One region of the Streptomyces sp. NPDC059866 genome, then DNA from elsewhere that is predicted to be linked to it. Evidence: riboswitches for the same ligand, from Rfam matches in the RefSeq annotation. Region 1 holds a riboswitch; each other region holds the start of a gene.
What was found. Region 1 has a riboswitch for cobalamin ahead of ACFV7R_RS20140 (ribonucleoside-diphosphate reductase subunit alpha). Riboswitches for the same ligand answer to the same signal wherever they lie in the genome.
Positions count from the first base shown of each region.

Region 2: linked by a shared signal. The riboswitch ahead of ACFV7R_RS00310 (cobalamin biosynthesis protein) and the one ahead of ACFV7R_RS20140 (ribonucleoside-diphosphate reductase subunit alpha) in region 1 are both predicted to bind cobalamin.
Region 3: linked by a shared signal. The riboswitch ahead of ACFV7R_RS06775 (FecCD family ABC transporter permease) and the one ahead of ACFV7R_RS20140 (ribonucleoside-diphosphate reductase subunit alpha) in region 1 are both predicted to bind cobalamin.
Region 4: linked by a shared signal. The riboswitch ahead of ACFV7R_RS03990 (gamma-glutamyltransferase family protein) and the one ahead of ACFV7R_RS20140 (ribonucleoside-diphosphate reductase subunit alpha) in region 1 are both predicted to bind cobalamin.

Region 1 covers NZ_JBHWJT010000012.1:153,258-157,959, reverse strand. The annotation lists gene mctP (monocarboxylate uptake permease MctP) at 1-1,051, shown strand, start outside; gene ACFV7R_RS20145 (GNAT family N-acetyltransferase) at 1,132-1,638, shown strand; cobalamin riboswitch at 1,645-1,828, shown strand; gene ACFV7R_RS20140 (ribonucleoside-diphosphate reductase subunit alpha) at 1,951-4,308, shown strand; gene ACFV7R_RS20135 (ribonucleotide-diphosphate reductase subunit beta) at 4,308-4,702, shown strand, end outside.
Region 2 covers NZ_JBHWJT010000001.1:54,855-59,556, forward strand. The annotation lists gene ACFV7R_RS00295 (lysozyme) at 1-587, shown strand, start outside; gene ACFV7R_RS00300 (anion permease) at 730-1,968, shown strand; gene ACFV7R_RS00305 (hypothetical protein) at 1,999-2,220, shown strand; cobalamin riboswitch at 2,330-2,474, shown strand; gene ACFV7R_RS00310 (cobalamin biosynthesis protein) at 2,580-3,524, shown strand; gene ACFV7R_RS00315 (cobyric acid synthase) at 3,521-4,702, shown strand, end outside.
Region 3 covers NZ_JBHWJT010000004.1:55,937-60,638, forward strand. The annotation lists gene ACFV7R_RS06760 (hypothetical protein) at 1-147, opposite strand, end outside; partial or broken gene ACFV7R_RS06765 (helix-turn-helix domain-containing protein) at 263-1,096, shown strand; gene ACFV7R_RS06770 (DUF397 domain-containing protein) at 1,078-1,311, shown strand; cobalamin riboswitch at 2,331-2,467, shown strand; gene ACFV7R_RS06775 (FecCD family ABC transporter permease) at 2,512-3,561, shown strand; gene ACFV7R_RS06780 (ABC transporter ATP-binding protein) at 3,561-4,316, shown strand; gene ACFV7R_RS06785 (ABC transporter substrate-binding protein) at 4,342-4,702, shown strand, end outside.
Region 4 covers NZ_JBHWJT010000002.1:382,378-387,079, reverse strand. The annotation lists gene ACFV7R_RS04005 (ABC transporter substrate-binding protein) at 1-1,180, opposite strand, end outside; gene ACFV7R_RS04000 (GNAT family N-acetyltransferase) at 1,325-1,900, opposite strand; gene ACFV7R_RS03995 (superoxide dismutase) at 2,282-2,923, shown strand; cobalamin riboswitch at 3,144-3,295, shown strand; gene ACFV7R_RS03990 (gamma-glutamyltransferase family protein) at 3,481-4,702, shown strand, end outside.

The DNA of each region.
Region 1 (4,702 bases):
CTCGTCGGGTCTGCGCGCGCCGGCCCTGATCGCGTTCGTGAAGGACACGCTGATCTACCTCGTCATCGCCGTCGCGATCATCTACATCCCGATCAAGCTGGGCGGCTTCGACGACATCTTCGCCGCGGCGAGCGACAAGTACACGGAAGCGGGCGCGGGCGGACTCGTCCCGGCCGGCGGCTCGCAGTGGACGTACGCCACCCTGGCGCTGGGCTCGGCGCTCGCGCTGTTCATGTACCCGCACAGCGTGACGGCCGTGCTGTCCAGCCGCAGCCGGGACGTCATCCGCCGCAACTCCACGATCCTGCCGCTGTACTCGCTGATGCTCGGCCTGCTCGGCCTGCTCGGTTTCATGGCGATCGCGGCCGGCATCAAGGTGGAGAACGGCCAGCTGGCGATCCCCCAGCTCTTCGAGAACATGTTCCCGGACTGGTTCACGGGCGTCGCCTTCGCGGCGATCGGCATCGGCGCGCTGGTGCCGGCGGCGATCATGTCGATCGCGGCGGCCAACCTCTTCACCCGGAACATCTACAAGGACTTCCTGAAGCCGGACGCCACGCCCGCACAGGAGACCAAGGTCTCCAAGCTGGTGTCCCTGCTGGTGAAGGTGGGCGCGCTGATCTTCGTCCTCGGCATGGACAAGACCGTCGCGATCAACTTCCAGCTCCTGGGCGGCATCTGGATCCTGCAGACCTTCCCGGCCCTGGTCGGCGGCCTGTTCACCCGCTGGTTCCACCGCTGGGCACTGCTCGCCGGCTGGGCGGTCGGCATGATCTACGGCACGGTCGCCGCGTACGGTGTGGCCTCGCCGACGCAGAAGCACTTCGGCGGCTCGTCGGCGGAGATCCCGGGGATCGGGGAGATCGGGTACATCGGCCTGACGGCGTTCGTCCTGAACCTGGTCGTGACGGTGGTCCTCACCTTCGCCCTGAAGGCGGCGAACGCCCCCGAGGGCGTGGACGAGACCAGCCCGGAGGACTACACGGGTGAGGCGGGCGACCCGGGGGTGAAGGTGGAGCTGCCGCCGGCAACTGCCGGTTCCGCTCACTGACCACACGAAACCCCCAGCGGGCCGCCGAGAGCAAGAAACTCGGCGGCCCGCTGTCGTACCCCTCCGGCACACTCGCCTTCATGGACATCACGATCCGGCAGGCAGTGCCCGACGAGTACGAGCTCATCGGCGAAATCACCGCCCAGGCCTACCTCCAGGACGGCCTCCTCGACTTCGGCGAGAGCGACGAATACCTCGTCGAACTGAGAGACGTGGCCAAGCGAGCCGCCGCCGCAGACGTCCTGGTCGCCGTGGCGGACGGGCACGTCCTGGGCGGCGTGACCTTCGTACCGTCCGGCGGCCCCATGGCCGACATCGCGGGCCCCGGCGAAGCCGAGATACGCATGCTGGCCGTGGCTCAGGAGGCGCGAGGCCGCGGCGCCGGCGAGGCCCTCGTCCGCACCTGCACAGCCCGCGCACGGGCCACCGACGGCTGCACCCGCATCGTCCTGTCGACCCAGCGCACCATGCACACCGCCCACCGGATCTACGAACGCCTCGGCTTCGTCCGTACACCAGAGCGGGACTGGAATCCGGTCCCGCACCTGGACGACATCACTCTCCTCACCTACCAGTTGACGCTCTGAAACCAGCGAGACACAACATCTGGTGGTGCTCCGCGAACCCGGCACAAGATGTATGCTCATGCTCGCTGTCGCCGCAGGGGAATCCGGTGCGAATCCGGAACTGTCCCGCAACGGTGTACTCGTACACGTATGCCCGCATGCCGTCGTACGAGAGTCAGTCCGAGGACCTGCCGACAGTGCGCCCGGCCATCCGGCCCGGGTGCCATGACGTCCGGGCCTCGTGGAATGGGCCGGTGGACGCGACGCCGTGTGCGCTCGTGAGCTGCCCCCTGCCCTCCGCAAGGCCCTGTGCCGAGCGAGGGAGAGCCCCACGTGACCATCGCGCCAGCCGAACCGGCCTCAGCGACTCCGGCGGAGACCGACGGTCCCGGAGCCGCACTGCTGCGGACCCTGACCGAGCTGACCGCCGACCTCCCCGACGCCGACCCCGGACGGGTCGCCGCCGCCGCGCTGCGCGGCCGGTCCTCCCGGGCGGACGACACGGAGTTGCGCGAGCTGGCCACCGAGGCGGCCGCCGGCCTCATCTCCGAGGACCCCGCCTACTCCCGGCTGGCCGCCCGCCTGCTGACGATCAGCATCGCCGCCGAGGCCGCCTCCCAGGGCGTCACGTCCTTCACCGAGTCCGTCGCCGTCGGACACCGCGAGGGCCTGATCGCCGACCGCACCGCCGAGTTCGTGCGCATCCACGCCGACCGCCTCGACGCTCTCGTCGACCCCGAAGCCGACGACCGCTTCGGCTACTTCGGCCTGCGCACCCTGCACAGCCGCTATCTCCTCCGGCACCCCCACACGCGCAAGGTCGTCGAGACGCCCCAGCACTTCCTGCTGCGCGTCGCCGCCGGCCTCGCCGAGGACGACACGATCCGCTCCGTGGACGAAGTCGCCGCGCTCTACCGGCTCATGAGCCGCCTCGACTACCTCCCGTCCTCCCCCACGCTCTTCAACTCCGGTACGCGACACCCCCAGATGTCGTCCTGCTACCTCCTCGACTCCCCCAAGGACGAGCTGGACTCCATCTACGACCGCTACCACCAGGTCGCCCGCCTCTCCAAGCACGCCGGCGGCATCGGCATCGCGTACTCCCGCATCCGCTCCCGCGGCTCCCTGATCCGCGGCACGAACGGCCACTCCAACGGCATCGTCCCGTTCCTGAAGACCCTCGACGCCTCGGTCGCCGCGGTGAACCAGGGCGGGCGGCGCAAGGGCGCGGCGGCGGTCTACCTGGAGACCTGGCACTCCGACATCGAGGAGTTCCTGGAGCTGCGTGACAACACCGGCGAGGACGCCCGGCGCACCCACAACCTCAACCTCGCGCACTGGATCCCGGACGAGTTCATGCGCCGGGTCGACGCCGACGAGCAGTGGTCGCTGTTCTCGCCGTCCGACGTGCCCGAGCTGGTCGACCTGTGGGGCGAGGAGTTCGACGCGGCGTACCGCAGGGCGGAGGCGGCAGGCCTCGCCAAGAAGACCATCCCGGCCCGTGACCTCTACGGCCGGATGATGCGCACCCTCGCGCAGACCGGCAACGGCTGGATGACCTTCAAGGACGCCGCCAACCGCACCGCCAACCAGACCGCCGAGCCGGGTCACGTGGTCCACTCCTCCAACCTCTGCACGGAGATCCTGGAGGTCACCGACGACGGGGAGACGGCGGTCTGCAACCTGGGTTCGGTCAACCTGGGCGCCTTCGCCGATCCGGCGACCGGCGGCATCGACTGGGAGCGGCTGGATGCCACCGTCCGTACCGCCGTCACCTTCCTCGACCGCGTCGTGGACATCAACTTCTACCCGACCGAGCAGGCGGGCCGGTCCAACGCCGAGTGGCGTCCGGTCGGCCTCGGCGCGATGGGCCTGCAGGACGTCTTCTTCAAGCTGCGCCTGCCCTTCGACTCACCCGAGGCCAAGGCCCTCTCCACCCGCATCGCCGAGCGCATCATGCTCGCCGCGTACGAGGCCTCCGCCGACCTGGCCGAGCGGAGCGGCCCGCTGCCGGCCTGGCAGAAGACCCGTACCGCGAAGGGTGTTCTGCACCCCGACCACTACGGCGTCGAGCCGGCCTGGCCGGAGCGCTGGGCGGCGCTGCGGGCGCGTATCGCCGAAACGGGCCTGCGCAACTCCCTGCTCCTGGCGATCGCGCCCACCGCCACGATCGCCTCGATCGCCGGTGTGTACGAGTGCATCGAGCCGCAGGTGTCGAACCTCTTCAAGCGCGAGACGCTGTCCGGCGAGTTCCTCCAGGTCAACTCGTATCTGGTGCAGGACCTCAAGGACCTCGGCGTCTGGGACGCCCGCAGCCGTGAGGCGCTGCGCGAGGCGAACGGCTCGGTGCAGGACTTCGCCTGGATCCCCGAGGACGTACGGCGGCTCTACCGCACGGCGTGGGAGATCCCGCAGCGCGGCCTGATCGACATGGCGGCCGCCCGCACGCCGTTCCTGGACCAGTCCCAGTCGCTGAACCTGTTCATGGAGACGCCGACCATCGGCAAACTCTCCTCGATGTACGCGTACGCCTGGAAGCAGGGCCTGAAGACGACGTACTACCTCCGCTCCCGCCCGGCGACCCGCATCGCCCGCGCAGCGCAAGCCACCACCCCTGTACAGCAGCCGACCCCCGACGAGGCGGTCGCCTGCTCCCTGGAAAACCCCGAGTCCTGCGAGGCCTGTCAGTGATGTCCACCCGTAACCAGAATCTCCTCGACCCGGGCTTCGAGCTGACCCTGCGCCCCATGCGCTACCCGGACTTCTACGAGCGCTACCGGGACGCCATCAAGAACACCTGGACCGTGGAGGAGGTCGACCTCCATTCGGACGTGTCGGATCTCGCCAAACTGTCACAGGGTGAGCAGCACCTGATCGGCCGTCTGGTCGCCTTCTTCGCGACGGGCGACTCGATCGTGGCCAACAACCTGGTGCTGACGCTCTACAAGCACATCAACTCCCCCGAGGCCCGGCTGTACCTGAGCCGTCAGCTCTTCGAGGAGGCCGTCCACGTCCAGTTCTACCTGACGCTGCTGGACACCTACCTCCCCGACCCGGAGGACCGCGCGGCGGCCTTCGCTGCGGT
Region 2 (4,702 bases), on a different contig from region 1:
AGAGCGCGAAGTCGAAGGGCGCCCGGTTCGTCTACGTCAAGGCGACCGAGTCCACCACGTACCGCAACCCGTACTTCAGCCAGCAGTACAACGGTGCGCGGAACGCGGGCCTGATACGCGGGGCCTACCACTTCGCGCTGCCGGACAAGTCGTCGGGCAAGGCCCAGGCGGCGTACTTCGTCCGCAACGGCGGCGCCTGGCGCGGGGACGGCTGGACGCTGCCACCCGCGCTCGACATCGAGTACAACCCGTACGACAAGAAGCACAAGTGCTACGGCCTGAGCAAGGCGAAGATGGTCAGCTGGATCAAGGCCTTCAGCGACGAGGTGAAGCGGCTCACCGGCCGCCGCCCCGTGATCTACACCACCACCCACTGGTGGAACACCTGCACGGGCAGCAGCCGCGCCTTCGCCGGCAACCACGCGCTGTGGACAGCGCGCTACGACTCGGCGAGCGCGGGAACACTCCCGGCCGGGTGGTCGTTCTGGACGCTCTGGCAGTACGACAACAGCGGCAGCCTGCCGGGTGACCAGAATCTCTTCAACGGCTCGACGACCCAGTTGAGGAAGTTCGCAAAGGGCTCGTAGCCGGGCAGGACGGGGCCGTCGATTCCTGACCGGACGACGGCCCCCACCTTGAGACACCCTGGCGCCCCCCTCAGTTCACCTTTCGTTCACTTGGGTTACGTACGTTCGTCCAGCCAATGACCTCGAACGATTGCCTGGGTAAATGGAAGGCATCTCGCTGATCCTCGCGATTGTGGTGGTAACCGCACTCGCGTTCGATTTCACGAACGGTTTCCACGACACCGCGAACGCGATGGCGACCACCATCTCCACCGGTGCCCTCAGACCCAAGGTCGCGGTGGCCATGTCCGCCGTCCTCAACCTGGTCGGCGCCTTCCTCTCCGTGGAAGTCGCCAACACGATCTCCAAGGGACTGGTCGACGAGAGCGGCATACGTCCCGAGGTCATCTTCGCCGCACTCGTCGGCGCGATCCTGTGGAACCTGCTGACCTGGCTCGTAGGCCTCCCGTCGTCCTCCTCGCACGCCCTCATGGGCGGTCTGATCGGCGCCACCATCGCCTCGGCCGGCGTGGGCGCCGTGCACGGCGACGCGCTCGTCACCAAGGTGCTGATCCCGGCGATCGCCGCCCCGCTGGTGGCCGGCATCGCGGCGATGCTGGCCACGCGGCTGACGTACCGGCTCGGCAGGAAGGCCGACGGCAAGGCGGCCGCGAAGGGCTACCGCGCCGGCCAGATCGCCTCCGCCGGCCTCGTCTCCCTCGCCCACGGCACCAACGACGCGCAGAAGACCATGGGCATCATCACCCTCGCCCTGGTCGCCGGCGGCTCCCTCGCCCCCGACTCCGACCCCCCGATGTGGGTCATCCTCTCGGCGGGCCTGGCCATCGCGCTCGGCACCTACCTCGGCGGCTGGCGCATCATCCGCACCATGGGCAAGGGCCTGACCGACCTCCAGCCGCAGCAGGGCTTCGCCGCGCAGACCAGCGCCGCGACGGTCATCCTGGCCTCCTCCCACCTGGGCTTCTCGCTGTCCACCACGCACTCGGTCTCCGGTGCGGTGATGGGTGCGGGCCTCGGCCGCAAGGGCGGGGTCGTGCGCTGGTCCACCGCCACCCGTATGTTCGTCGCCTGGGGCCTGACCCTGCCGGCCGCCGCGCTGGTCGGTGCCGTCGCGGAGTGGGTCACCGGCTTCGGCTCATGGGGCACCGCGCTCGTCGCCGTCTTCCTGGTCGCCTCCAGCGCCGCGATCTGGATGCTCTCCCGGCGTGAGGTCGTCGACCACACGAACGTCAACGACACGGCGGAGGAACCGGCCGGTGTCGTGACGACCGCGATGGCCGCCGTGGCCACTCCCCCGCCCGGCGCGGCCGAGGGCCTGACGGCCACGATCCCCGCGCAGCCCGCATCCCCGGACCAGGCGCCTTCCCGGGCCACCGTCTGAGCCCCCAGGTACGAAGGAAGCAGAAGCAGCATGAAGATCGACTGGGCGGCCCTCGGCTCCGTCTTCGGCGTCAGCCTCGTGGCCACCGTGGCCCTCGTGGGCCTGTTCACCCTCGGCATCGCGGGCCTGTCCCGCCGGGAGCGCGCGGTGGCGCAGGGCGATTCGGCCGCGCTCGCCGTCGCGGGGGCGTACGCCGCCTTCGCGGCATGTGCGGCGGCGGTGGCGTACGGGATCTATCTGATCGTGGCCTGAACCTGACTCAACCGACGCGCCGGGCGGTACGGGGTTTCCCGTACCGCCCGGCGCGTCGGTGTGTGGGCCTCAGCACACTCCCGCACCGCAGGTCACAGGCAAGTTGACGCCCCTTCCGACCCCGTGGTGGACTTCCGGGGCCATGTACGGCGGCAGGAGAGGAAGCCCGGTGTGAATCCGGCGCGGTCCCGCCACTGTGACCGGGGAAGGAACTCCCCGGGAGCCAGGAACTCTCACCGCCGGTCTCGTCGAACCAGGGCGTGGACACCCTGAGTGAGGACATATCGCGATGCTCGGCTGCCGTTCGAGGTTGAGGTTCAGTACCCGGGTTCTGCCCGACCCCACGATCGGCTGAGCCGATGCGTGCCGATCGCGTCTTCGCGTACGGCGCCGCTCTCGGTCTCCTCGGCGATCTGCTCCTCGGTGATCCGCGCCGGGGGCATCCGGTCGCCGCGTTCGGGCGGGCCGCCGGTGGGGTCGAGCGGGTGCTGTGGCGGGACCACCGCGGGTGGGGTGCGCTGCATGCCGTCGTGTGTGCGGGCTCGGCGGTGGCGCTCGGGACCGCGACCTCGCGTCTCGTACGGTCGTCCCCCGCCGCCTCCGTGGCCCTCACCGGTGTCGCCACCTGGGCGGTCGTGGGAGGGACGTCGCTGGCCCGCGAGGCCCGGGCCGTCGGCCGTGCCCTTCAGGCCGGTGATGTGGAGGGTGCGCGGGCGCGGCTGCCGCATCTGTGCGGGCGGGATCCGCAGGCGCTCGACGCGGACGGGATCGCCCGGGCGGTCGTGGAGTCGGTGGCCGAGAACACCTCCGACGCGGTCGTCGGAGCGCTGGTGTGGGGGGCCGTCGGCGGGGTGCCGGGACTGCTCGGGTTCCGGGCCGTGAACACCCTCGACGCCATGGTCGGGCACAGGTCGCCCAAGTACCTGCGGTACGGGTGGGCTTCCGCTCGCCTCGACGACCTCGCCGGGTGGCCGGGCGCCCGGCTGACCGCCGTACTCGCCGCGGTGGCCGGTCCCGATCCGCGGGGAGCCGTACGGGCCTGGCGCGCGGACGCCGACCGGCATCCGAGCCCCAACGCCGGGCCGGTGGAGGCCTCGTTCGCGGGGGCGCTCGGGGTACGGCTGGGCGGGACCCTGTCCTACGGGGGCCGGGTCGAGCGCCGGCCCGTGCTCAACGCATCGGCGGGGCGCACCGTCCGGGTCGCCGACGTGGAACGGGCGGTACGGCTGTCCCGGCGGGTCGGACTGCTCGCGCTCGGCGTCTGTGTCGCCGGGCGGCTGCTGACAAGGGGGCGTACGTCATGAGTGGTGGAGGTCTGCTGGTCGCCGGCACCACCTCCGACGCAGGCAAGAGCGTCGTCACCGCCGGGATCTGCCGGTGGCTGGTGCGCCAAGGCGTGAAGGTGGCGCCCTTCAAGGCGCAGAACATGTCGCTGAACTCGTTCGTCACGCGCGAGGGTGCCGAGATCGGGCGGGCGCAGGCCATGCAGGCGCAGGCGTGCCGCGTGGAGCCGACCGCACTGATGAATCCCGTGCTGCTCAAGCCGGGCGGTGACCGCAGCAGTCAGGTCGTCCTCATGGGCAGGCCCGTGGGCGAGATGAGTGCGCGCGGCTACCACGGAGGGCGGCAGGAGCGGCTGCTCGGGACGGTGCTGGAGTGCCTCGCCGAGTTGCGGGGCACGTATGACGCGGTGATCTGTGAGGGGGCGGGCAGTCCCGCCGAGATCAATCTGCGCCGGACCGACATCGTGAACATGGGGATCGCCCGGAACGCGCGACTGCCCGTGCTCGTCGTCGGCGACATCGACCGCGGGGGCGTCTTCGCCTCGTTCTTCGGCACGGTCGCGCTGCTGTCGCGCGAGGACCAGGAGCTGGTCGCCGGTTTCCTCGTCAACAAGTTCCGCGGCGATGTGTCGCTGCTCGAGCCGGGGCTGGAGATGCTCCACGGGCTCACCGGGCGGCGTACGTACGGTGTCCTGCCGTACCGGCACGGCCTCGGTATCGACGAGGAGGACGGACTGCGGGTCTCGCTGCGGGGTTCCGTCCGGGAGTCCGAGGTGTCCTCCCCCGTCGGCGAGGACATCCTCCGGGTCGCCGTCTGCGCCGTCCCGTTGATGTCCAACTTCACGGACGTGGACGCACTGGCGGCCGAACCGGGGGTCGTGGTGCGGTTCGTGGACCGGGCGGAGGAACTCGCGGACGCGGACCTCGTCGTGGTGCCCGGCACCCGGGGGACGGTCCGGGCCCTGGAGTGGCTGCGGGAACGCGGCCTCGCGGACGCCCTCGCCCGCAGGGCCGTGGAAGGACGGCCCGTCCTCGGCATCTGCGGCGGTTTCCAGATCCTCGGTGAGCACATCGAGGACGAGGTCGAGTCGCGCGTGGGCCATGTGGACGGGCTCGGACTGCTGCCCGTGCGCGTGCGGTTCGCACCGGAGAAGACCCTCACCCGGCCCGTCGGCAAGGCGCTCGGCGAGCCCGTCGAG
Region 3 (4,702 bases), on a different contig from region 1:
CAGCGGACAGGGCGCCTCCCGGGCAAGGCTCGCCGGATCAAGTCGCAGTGACAGCAGGGTAATTCCGGCCTTTTCGAGTGCCGTCCGCAATTCGTTCAAGGTGTCCTCCGCCTCTTCGACGCACAGCGCCGAGTGTCGTGCTTCCACGTGGTTCCCCTTCGCCGTCGAGTTTCACGCTTTCCGACTCCAGAATGACCTGCTCGCCCTACACTCGGCAGAAGCCTGTGCACTACAACGCCGGGGCAGCGCAAGGGGATTGGCCATGGCCAACGGTTCACGTCAGGCGGCTTGGGAGTTCTTCGGGGCGGAGTTGAAGCGGCGGAGGGAGGACGCCGGGATCACTCAGGTGGAGTTAGGGGCTCGGGTATTTGTCTCCGGCGGATATATTGGGCAGTTCGAACAGGCGATTCGGAAGCCTCAGCTCGATGTGGCGCAGCGGATTGATGAGGCCCTGCAAACCGACGGTATTTTCGAACGGCTTTGGCGAAAGCTCATCAAGGAACAGCGATACGCGGAGTACTTCGCGCACGCGGCGGAGCTGGAGGCGCTCGCCACGAAGATCTGCGAGTTCGCGCCCACGCTGGTGCCGGGCCTGTTGCAGACAGCTGCATAAGCGAGGGCAGTCACCCTTGCGTCCAACCCGTTCGTCACCGACGAGTACGTCGAGGAAATGGTGGCCGCGCGGCTGGAGAGGTCCCGCATCCTCAAGGACGCTACAAAGCCGGAGTATTGGGCGATCCTGCATGAGAACGTGCTACGCGTCCCGGTCGGTGGGCACGCTGCGATGAGCGGGCAGTTGGCGCACGTAGCGACACTGGCGCGGGAGCGCAAGGTACTGGTCATGGTGCTGCCCTACGCGGCAGGGGCGTGCGCCTCCATGGCAGGCATGTTGCAGCTCATGGAGTTCGACGACGCACCGCCAACTGCATATACAGAGACGGCGTTTTCGGGAACGCTGCTCGACGATCCGGCGGTGGTGAAGCGGGCACAGCGAGCATACGATCTGCTCAGGGGCGCCGCTTTGTCGCCGGAGGCGTCCCTCGCCCTGATCGAGTCGGCGGCTGAGGATCACAGACGATGCGCGAGTACGACCTGAGCAACGCCTACTGGCGCAAGAGCACCTACAGCAACGGCGAAGGCGGCAGCTGCGTCGAGGTCGCCGACGGAGTCCCCGGCGTTGTCCCCGTCCGGGACAGCAAGGTGCCGCACGGTCCGGTGGTCGTGATCGGGTCGGCCGCGTGGACGGCGTTCGTCGGCACCGTCGGGGCCGCCCGCTTCTTTGCCAGTGTCGTGCTTCCACGAGCCGAGTAAAGGGCGCTGCGCGTCGGCTGCGCCGATCGGCCTGCGGCCGACCCTTGACTCGCCTCGCTCCAGCACGGGTGAGAAGCGAGCGAGCGGCCCGGAAAGGCGGGTGGCCGAGGCAGGCGGCCGCCTCCGTCGGCTGCGTCGGCGTCCGGGGTCGGCGGGCGCGGTCGCGCCTCGCATGCACGCCGGGCGGGCTTGGCGGCCTGCGGGTGGTGGGGGTGGGCGCGTCGGCGCGGCGGGGAGGCCGGGTGGGTTTGGCGGCTTGCGGTCGGTGGGTGGCGGGGTGGGCGTGTCAGCGGGGTGGTGGCACGCCGGGTCGGCTCAGCGGCTTGCGGTGAGCTGGTGGCGGGGACGGACACCCCCACGGCCGGTGGGCCGGGCCCCCAAGTCCCCTCACGCCACACGAGCCTCACCAACCCCACTCCTGCAGGTGATTGGAGGATCTGTGCCACAAGCAGGCACCCACGACCCGGGCCTTTTCGCCCGCTGGGTGGCACAGATCCTCCAAGCACTGCTCCTCGCCCGCGACCGGAGCGATCCGAGGGCGGGCCACCGCCGCCCCGGCGCTGCGGCCGCCGAACCGGCCCGGCCTGCCGCCACCCATCTGTCGCACCCGCCCCCACCTCCGCCCCCCCACCGGCCGGATGCCGCTGAGCCGACCCGGCGTGCCGCCACCCCGTCGACGCGCCCACCCCCACCACCCGCAAGCCGCCAAGCCCGCCCGGCGTGCATGCGAGGCGCGACCGCGCCCGCCAACCCCGGACGCCGACGCAGCCGACCCCACCCGCAAACAGGCCTCGGCCACCCGCCTTTCCGGGCCGCTCGCCCGCTTCTCACCCGTGCTGGAACGGACCGAGTCAAGGGTGGCCCGCAGGGCCATCGGCGCAGCCGACGCGGAGTGGAGCGCAGCGGAACGCAGCGCCCTTTACTCGGGCCGTGGAAGCACGACACTGGCCAAGAAGCGGGCGGCCCCGACGGTCACCTCGTCAGGTACGCCCTCCCCAGTCGGCCCCTGGGCGGTCACCTTCGCCGGCTGCTACGCTCACGGCGCCTCCCGCGGGGGAAGTCCGGTGAGAGTCCGGCGCTGACCCGCAACGGTGTGTGCGAGGACCCGACAGTCCACGTGCGAGCCCGATTACCCGTGGGCGGTGTGCCATCCGTTGATCGCTCGCCGTGGACTGCGAGCCGAGGCGAAGGACCGCCGCCGTGCGCCGACATCCAGGCCGGATACCCGTTTCCCTGTTGGTTGTCGTGCTCGGGTTCCTCCTGCTCGGGTCGCTCGTGTGCGGGGTGGGGCTGGGGGCCGCCGGGGTCGGCTGGGAAGACGTCTTCCGGTTCCTCGGGGCCGGTTTCACCGGCGGAGCCATCGGCGCCGGGGACGTGGCGGCGTACACCATCGTCTGGGAGATCCGGCTGTCGCGCGTCGTGCTCGCGGCTGTCGTCGGAGCGGGGCTCGCCACCGTCGGGGTCGCTGTGCAGGCGATGGTGCGGAATGCGCTCGCCGATCCGTTCGTGTTGGGGATCTCGTCCGGGGCCGCTGTCGGTGCCAACGCCGTGATCCTGCTGGGGGCGTTCGCCGGGCTCGGGGTGTGGGCGCTGTCCGTGTCCGCGTTCGGGTCCGCGCTCGCCGCCATGGCGATCGTGTACGCCGTCGCCCGGTCGGCGCACGGGCTGACGCCGCTGCGGCTGATTCTGACGGGGACGGCGATGGCGTACGGATTCGAGGCGCTCACCACGGTGATGGTGTTCGGCGCTGCCCGGGGCGAAGCCGCCCGGTCGGCGATGATGTGGCTGCTCGGGAGCCTGGGCGGGGCGACCTGGGCGCGGGTGCCGATCGTCGCGGTGACCGTGGTGGCCGGGTGGGCGTGGCTGCGGCTGCGCGCCGAGGCGTTGAACGCGCTGGCGATGGGGGATGAGACGTCCGCGGCGCTGGGAGTGCCGCCCGAGCGGTTGCGGCGGGAGTTGTTCCTGGTGACGGCGGCCGTGACGGGGACCGTCGTCGCGGTGAGCGGGGCGATCGGCTTCGTGGGGCTGATGGTGCCGCATGTCGTACGGATGCTGGTCGGCGCCGATCACCGGCGGGTGCTGGCTGTTGCTCCGCTCGCCGGGGCGGTGCTGCTGGTGTGGGCGGACGTGCTGTCGCGGCTGCTGTTCGCGCCGGTCGAGCTGCCGGTCGGGGTGATCACGGCGGTGGTGGGTGTGCCGGCGTTCCTGCTGCTGATGCGGCGGGGCGGTTACGCGTTCGGGGGGCGTTGATGCGGCTCGATGTGGAGGGCGTGTCGGTCGAGGCCGCCGGGGTGCGGCTGGTGGAGGACGTCCGGCTCGCTGTGGACAGCGGGGCGTTCGTGGGGCTGATCGGGCCCAACGGCAGTGGGAAGTCAACCCTGTTGCGGTGCGTGTACCGGGCGCTTCGGCCGGCCGCCGGGGTCGTACGGCTGGACGGCGACGACGTGCACGCCCTGGATCCGCGGGGCGTTGCGCGGCGGCTGGCCGCGTTGCCGCAGGAGTCGTCGGCCGAGTTCGACTTCACCGTGGCCGAGGTGGTGCGGATGGGGCGGCTGCCGCACCGGGGGCGTACCGCCGCCGAGGACGGAGCGGTCTGCGCCGAGGCCATGGAGCGGACGGGCGTCGGGCATCTCGCCGAGCGTGGGTTCCTCGCCCTGTCCGGGGGTGAGAAGCAGCGGGTGCTGATCGCGCGGGCGCTGGCGCAGCGCCCCCGGGTGCTGGTGCTGGACGAACCCACCAACCACCTCGACATCGCCCACCAGTTGGACGTCCTTTCGCTCGTCCGCGCCAGCGGGCTGACCGTGCTGGCCGCGCTGCACGATCTCAACCTCGCCGCCGCGCACTGCGATCTGCTGTACGTCGTGGAGGGGGGCCGGGTCGTGGCCTCCGGGCCGCCGCACGACGTGCTCCGACCGGAGCTGCTCGCCGAGGTGTTCGGGGTGCGGGCCCATCCCGTACGGCATCCGGAGACCGGCGCCGTGCAGTTGCTGTTCGACCTGCTTTAAGCCGACTCGCTAAGGAAACCCTCGTATGCGCAAGCCAGTTGCTGCCGTGCTCTCCGTCGCCGCTCTCGTCACCGCCGGCTGCGGCGCGCAGGTCGACACGTCGTCCGACGCGAAGGCCACGACGTCCGTCACCCTCACCAACTGCGGCAAGAAGGTCACCTACGACAAGGTCCCGAGCCGTGTGGTCACCAACGACGTCGGGATCACCGAGCTGATGTTCGCGCTCGGCCTGGAGGACCGGATGGCGGGGTTCGTCATGCCCGACGACAAGGGCGACCTGGACGGGGTGCCGTGGAAGGACGGCTACGACAAGGTGCCGTGGCTGTCGAAGGACCAGGTGACGAAGGAGAACGTCCTGGACGCCCGCGCGGACCTGGTCTTCGCCG
Region 4 (4,702 bases), on a different contig from region 1:
CGTCGATGCCGGCCTTCTTGGCGTCGGAAGCGTAGGCGAGGGCGTGGTCCTGGCGGACCTTGTCGCCGGAAGGGTAGAAGAGGGTGAACGCGGCCCGTCGGCCGTCCTTGGCGCGGATGCCGTCCGTGCCGGGCTTCCAGCCCGCTTCGTCGAGGATCCGCTTGGCCTTGTCGAGATCCTGAGTGCGCTCGATGCCCTTGGCGAACCAGGGGTCGTCGACCGGCAGCGGCCCGTACGCCGGGCGGCCCGCGCCGTCGAGGACCTTGTCGACCATGGCCTCGCGGTCCACGGCGGCGTCGAGTGCCTGCCGGATGGCACGGTCGCCCGTGACCTTGTTCGCGGTGGGGAGGGTGACGGTGCGGAAGTCGTAGGACTTCGCGTCGTACGACTTCATGCCGTCGTCGTTCTTGAACGTGGCGACGAGGTTGGGCGGGAGGACCGCGCCGTCGAGGTCACCGGAGCGCAGCCGGGTGGCACGCACGTTGTCGTCCGCGATGACCGCCATGGTGAACGTCTTCACCTTCGGCTCCCCGCCCCAGTAGTTCGGGTTGGCCTTGAAGGTGAGCTTCTCGCCCTTGCTCCAGTTCGCGAGGACGTACGGTCCGGTGCCGACCGGTTCGGTGTTGAAGGAACCGGTGTTGGGGTCCTGCTCGCCGGCGACATGCTCGGGGACGATGGGCAGCACCGTGCGCCCGGCGAACGGCGCGTACGGGTACTTGAGCGTGAAGACGACCTTGTCGTCACCGCTCGCCCGGACGTCCTTGATGGCGTCGAGCTCGCTCCGCGAGGTGTTGTTCGTCTTCGCGTCGAGGATCGTCTTGTACGTGAAGACGACGTCGGCCGGGGTCAGGGGCTCACCGTCGCTGAACTCCACGCCGTCGCGCAGGGTGTACGTGTAGGTGAGGCCGTCGCCGGTGACCTCGGGGAGCGCCTTCGCCAGGGCGGGTCTCAGCTCCAGATCGGCGTTCCGGGCGAGCAGTCCCTCGAAGATCTTGGAGTTGCCGTCCTTGCCGTAGCCGAGCAGCGGACTGAGGGTGTCCGGTTCGGAGGCCACCCCGATCACGACGGAGTCGGCGGACTTGCCGTCGCTCCCGCCGCTGCTCGGGGCGGAGCAGGCGGCGACCCCGGCCACCATCGCCGCCGCCGTGACGGCGGCACCTCGTATTCGACGGGTCGTCATGAGCCTCACAACCTTGTTGCTTGTAGAACGTTGTTGCATGTCAATTGCGATTGGAGGGTTACCCGGGCACACCAGGCATCAGTCCGTCGCCGGTCGGCGGGCCCTGCGGTGCGGTCTTGTCACCACGCGGGCGGAGGTACGCGGTCATAACGGCAGGCCGGCAGTCCTACGGGCCGGATGGTGCGGGCCGAGGAAGACGGCGATACCTGACCCCTGTGGAGAGGGATGAGTGGCCTGGGTCCAGCCCTGGCCGCGGTAGAAGGCGACGGCCCGGGGTGCCCGGATCGAAGTGAGCAGCCACGCGCGGCCTTCCGGAGCGTCGGCGATGACGGCATCGAGGAGTGCGGCGGCGAGGCCGGTGCCCCGGGCGGCGGGGCGGACGGCGAGTTCGTCGATCTCGCGGGCGCCGCACAGCCACTGCACGGTGCGCTCGGGGCCGAGGCCGGCGGCGGCCTGCGGGTAGCAGCGGTCCGTGGGGAAGGGGGCACGGGTGGTCCAGGCCGTGGCGAAGCCTGCCACGGCCGAACCCGCCGGCGCGAGCGCGGCGGTGAAGCCCGGCCGGTGCACGGTCCCGGCGAGCCGGCCGACGAACTCGACCGCCTTCTCCTCGTCCTCGTTCCAGGGCGGGGCGCAGAAGGCGTCGACGTACACGGAGTGCAGCGCGGTGGCGTGCGTCAGCAACTCCTCACCGGTGCAGAGGCGGATGTCCGTGGCCGTCAGGCCGCCTGTGCGGCAGCCGTTGGTGCCGGGTGTGGAGCCGCGTGCCGCAGGGAAGCCGATGGGCCGGTCAGACCTCACGCAGTACCCCTTCTGCAGATGACTAGTTATTGCGACTAGTGTGCAATAACTCCCGAGTGTTGTGTACCCGGACTGCGCGGACTGTCGAGTGCTGCGGCTGCTGGGTTCTGCGCGCTCATCCTGGATCCGCCGGAGCTGGAGCCGGCGTTCGTCGCGGACGATGCCCAAGGCCGGAGTGCCGGTTTCTGCGCCTTCCGTGGCACGGCTCATGGTCCTAGGACCAACGCCTGATCGGCATGGCTCTGCTCCTGCTGTTAGCGTGCAGTTGCACATGAGTTGCAATTAGGTCGGAGGATGTTGGACATGGCGGTTTACACGCTCCCGGAGCTCCCGTACGACTACGCGGCCCTCGCCCCGGTCATCAGCCCCGAGATCATCGAGCTGCACCACGACAAGCACCACGCGGCGTACGTGAAGGGCGCCAACGACACGCTGGAGCAGCTCGCGGAGGCGCGGGACAAGGAGGTGTGGGGGTCGATCAACGTCCTGGAGAAGAACCTGGCCTTTCACCTCTCCGGGCACATCCTGCACTCGATCTACTGGCACAACATGACCGGTGACGGCGGCGGCGAGCCGCTGGAGAAGGACGGCGTGGGCGAACTGGCGGACGCGATCGCCGAGTCCTTCGGCTCGTTCGCCCACTTCAAGGCCCAGCTGTCCAAGGTGTCGGCCACCACCCAGGGCTCCGGCTGGGGCGTCCTCGCCTACGAGCCGCTCAGCGGGCGCCTGATCGTCGAGCAGGTCTACGACCACCAGGGCAACGTCGGCCAGGGCTCGACCCCGATCCTCGTCTTCGACGCCTGGGAGCACGCCTTCTACCTGCAGTACCGCAACCAGAAGGTCGACTTCATCGAGGCCATGTGGCAGGTCGTCAACTGGCAGGACGTGGCCAAGCGCTACGCGGCGGCCAAGGAGCGCGGCGACAGCCTGCTGCTCGCGCCGTGACGCCGTAGCCGCGTCGACACAGATGTCCTGCTCGTGATCGTCTTCTCACCCTTCACTTGCAGGCGGCACAAGGAAGGGCTCCCGCGAGGACGTGACTTGAGGGAGCCCTTCTGTGGCTCATCCACCGGCGGACCGTACGAGGATCTCGGTGTCGACACGCCCCTGCCGTCCGTACCCGGCGGCCGACCGCTCGGCGTGCCCTCGGGCCGGCCCCGTCCCCATGACGTCCGGCGACAAAGGCGACGGCGGAACGAGGAAGCCGGTGTGCATCCGGCGCGGTCCCGCCACTGTGATCGGCGAGCGGATCCCGAACACAGGATCGTGGTGTCCTCGGCGTCGATCCCGGAGATGGCCTTCGCCACCCGGTCCTTGTGCTGAGGCGCACGTACGCGTCCCTCGTGCCGGAGGCGGGGAAGAAGGGGCGCATGGCGATCGATAGCCTGCTGGGGGAGCGGGCGGAGGAGAGCTCTGGCCCGAACTCCCCACATTCTCCCCAGGACAGACCTGAGCGCCGACCGGTCCGGCCGATGCGCGGAAACAACGAGGTGAGAGGCCGTATGTTCACCACCCGCCCCACCCTCCAGGGCACCTTCGGCATGGTGTCCTCCACTCACTGGCTGGCCTCGCAGTCGGCGATGGCGGTCCTGGAGGACGGCGGCAACGCCTACGACGCTGTCGTGGCGGGCGCCTTCGTGCTGCATGTCGTCGAGCCGCACCTGAACGGGCCCGCCGGTGAGGTGCCGATCCTGCTCGCTCCGGCGGGCGGCGAGGTGCGGGTGCTGTGCGGGCAGGGCGTGGCGCCGGCCGGAGCGACGGTCGCGCACTACAGGGGACTCGGTTTGGATCTCGTACCCGGTACCGGGCCCCTTGCGGCGGCCGTCCCCGGTGCGTTCGACGCCTGGATGCTCCTGCTCCGCGACCACGGCACCAAGTCCCTCGCCGACGTCCTGAAGTACGCCATCGGATACGCGGAGCACGGGCACGCGCCCGTGGAGCGTGTCGGCGAGACCGTCGAGACCGTGCGCGAGCTGTTCGAGACCGAGTGGACCACGTCCGCGGAGGTCTATCTTCCGGGCGGCCGGGCGCCCCGGCCCGGCCGGCTGCTGCGCAATCCCGCGCTCGCCGCCACCTGGCAGCGGCTGCTCGCCGAGGTCGCCGGGGCGGGGGACCGCGAGGGGCAGATCGAGGCGGCACGGCAGGTGTGGCGCACCGGTTTCATCGCCGAGGCGCTGGTACGGCAGGCACACCGGCCCACCCTGGACACCAGCGGTAAGCACCACACCGGCACGCTCACGGCCGCCGACCTCGCCGGCTGGTCCGCGAGCTACGAGGCGCCGGTGACGTACGACTGGAACGGCTGGACCCTGTGCAAGGCCGGCCCCTGGAGCCAGGGCCCGGTCCTCCTGCAGCAGCTCGCACTGCTCCCGTCCGAACTGCCCCCGTACGGCTCCGCGGACTACGTCCACCTGCTGATCGAGGGCTGCAAACTCGCCATGGCCGACCGGGAGGCCTGGTACGGCGACGCGGCCGAGGTGCCGCTCGAGGAGCTGCTGTCGGGCGTCTACAACGCGGCACGGCGTGAGCTCGTCGGCGACAGGGCGTCGTACGAGCTGCGGCCGGGGAGCCCGGGAGGGCGCACCCCGCGGCTGTGCGCCCATGCGCGAGGGGCCGCCACCGGCGTCGCGGGCCTCGGCGCGCCGGGAGCCGGGGAGCCGACCGTCGCCAAGAGCCCGACGGCCCCCGTGCCGGGCGAACCCGACGTCGCCGCCGACGGCGGTA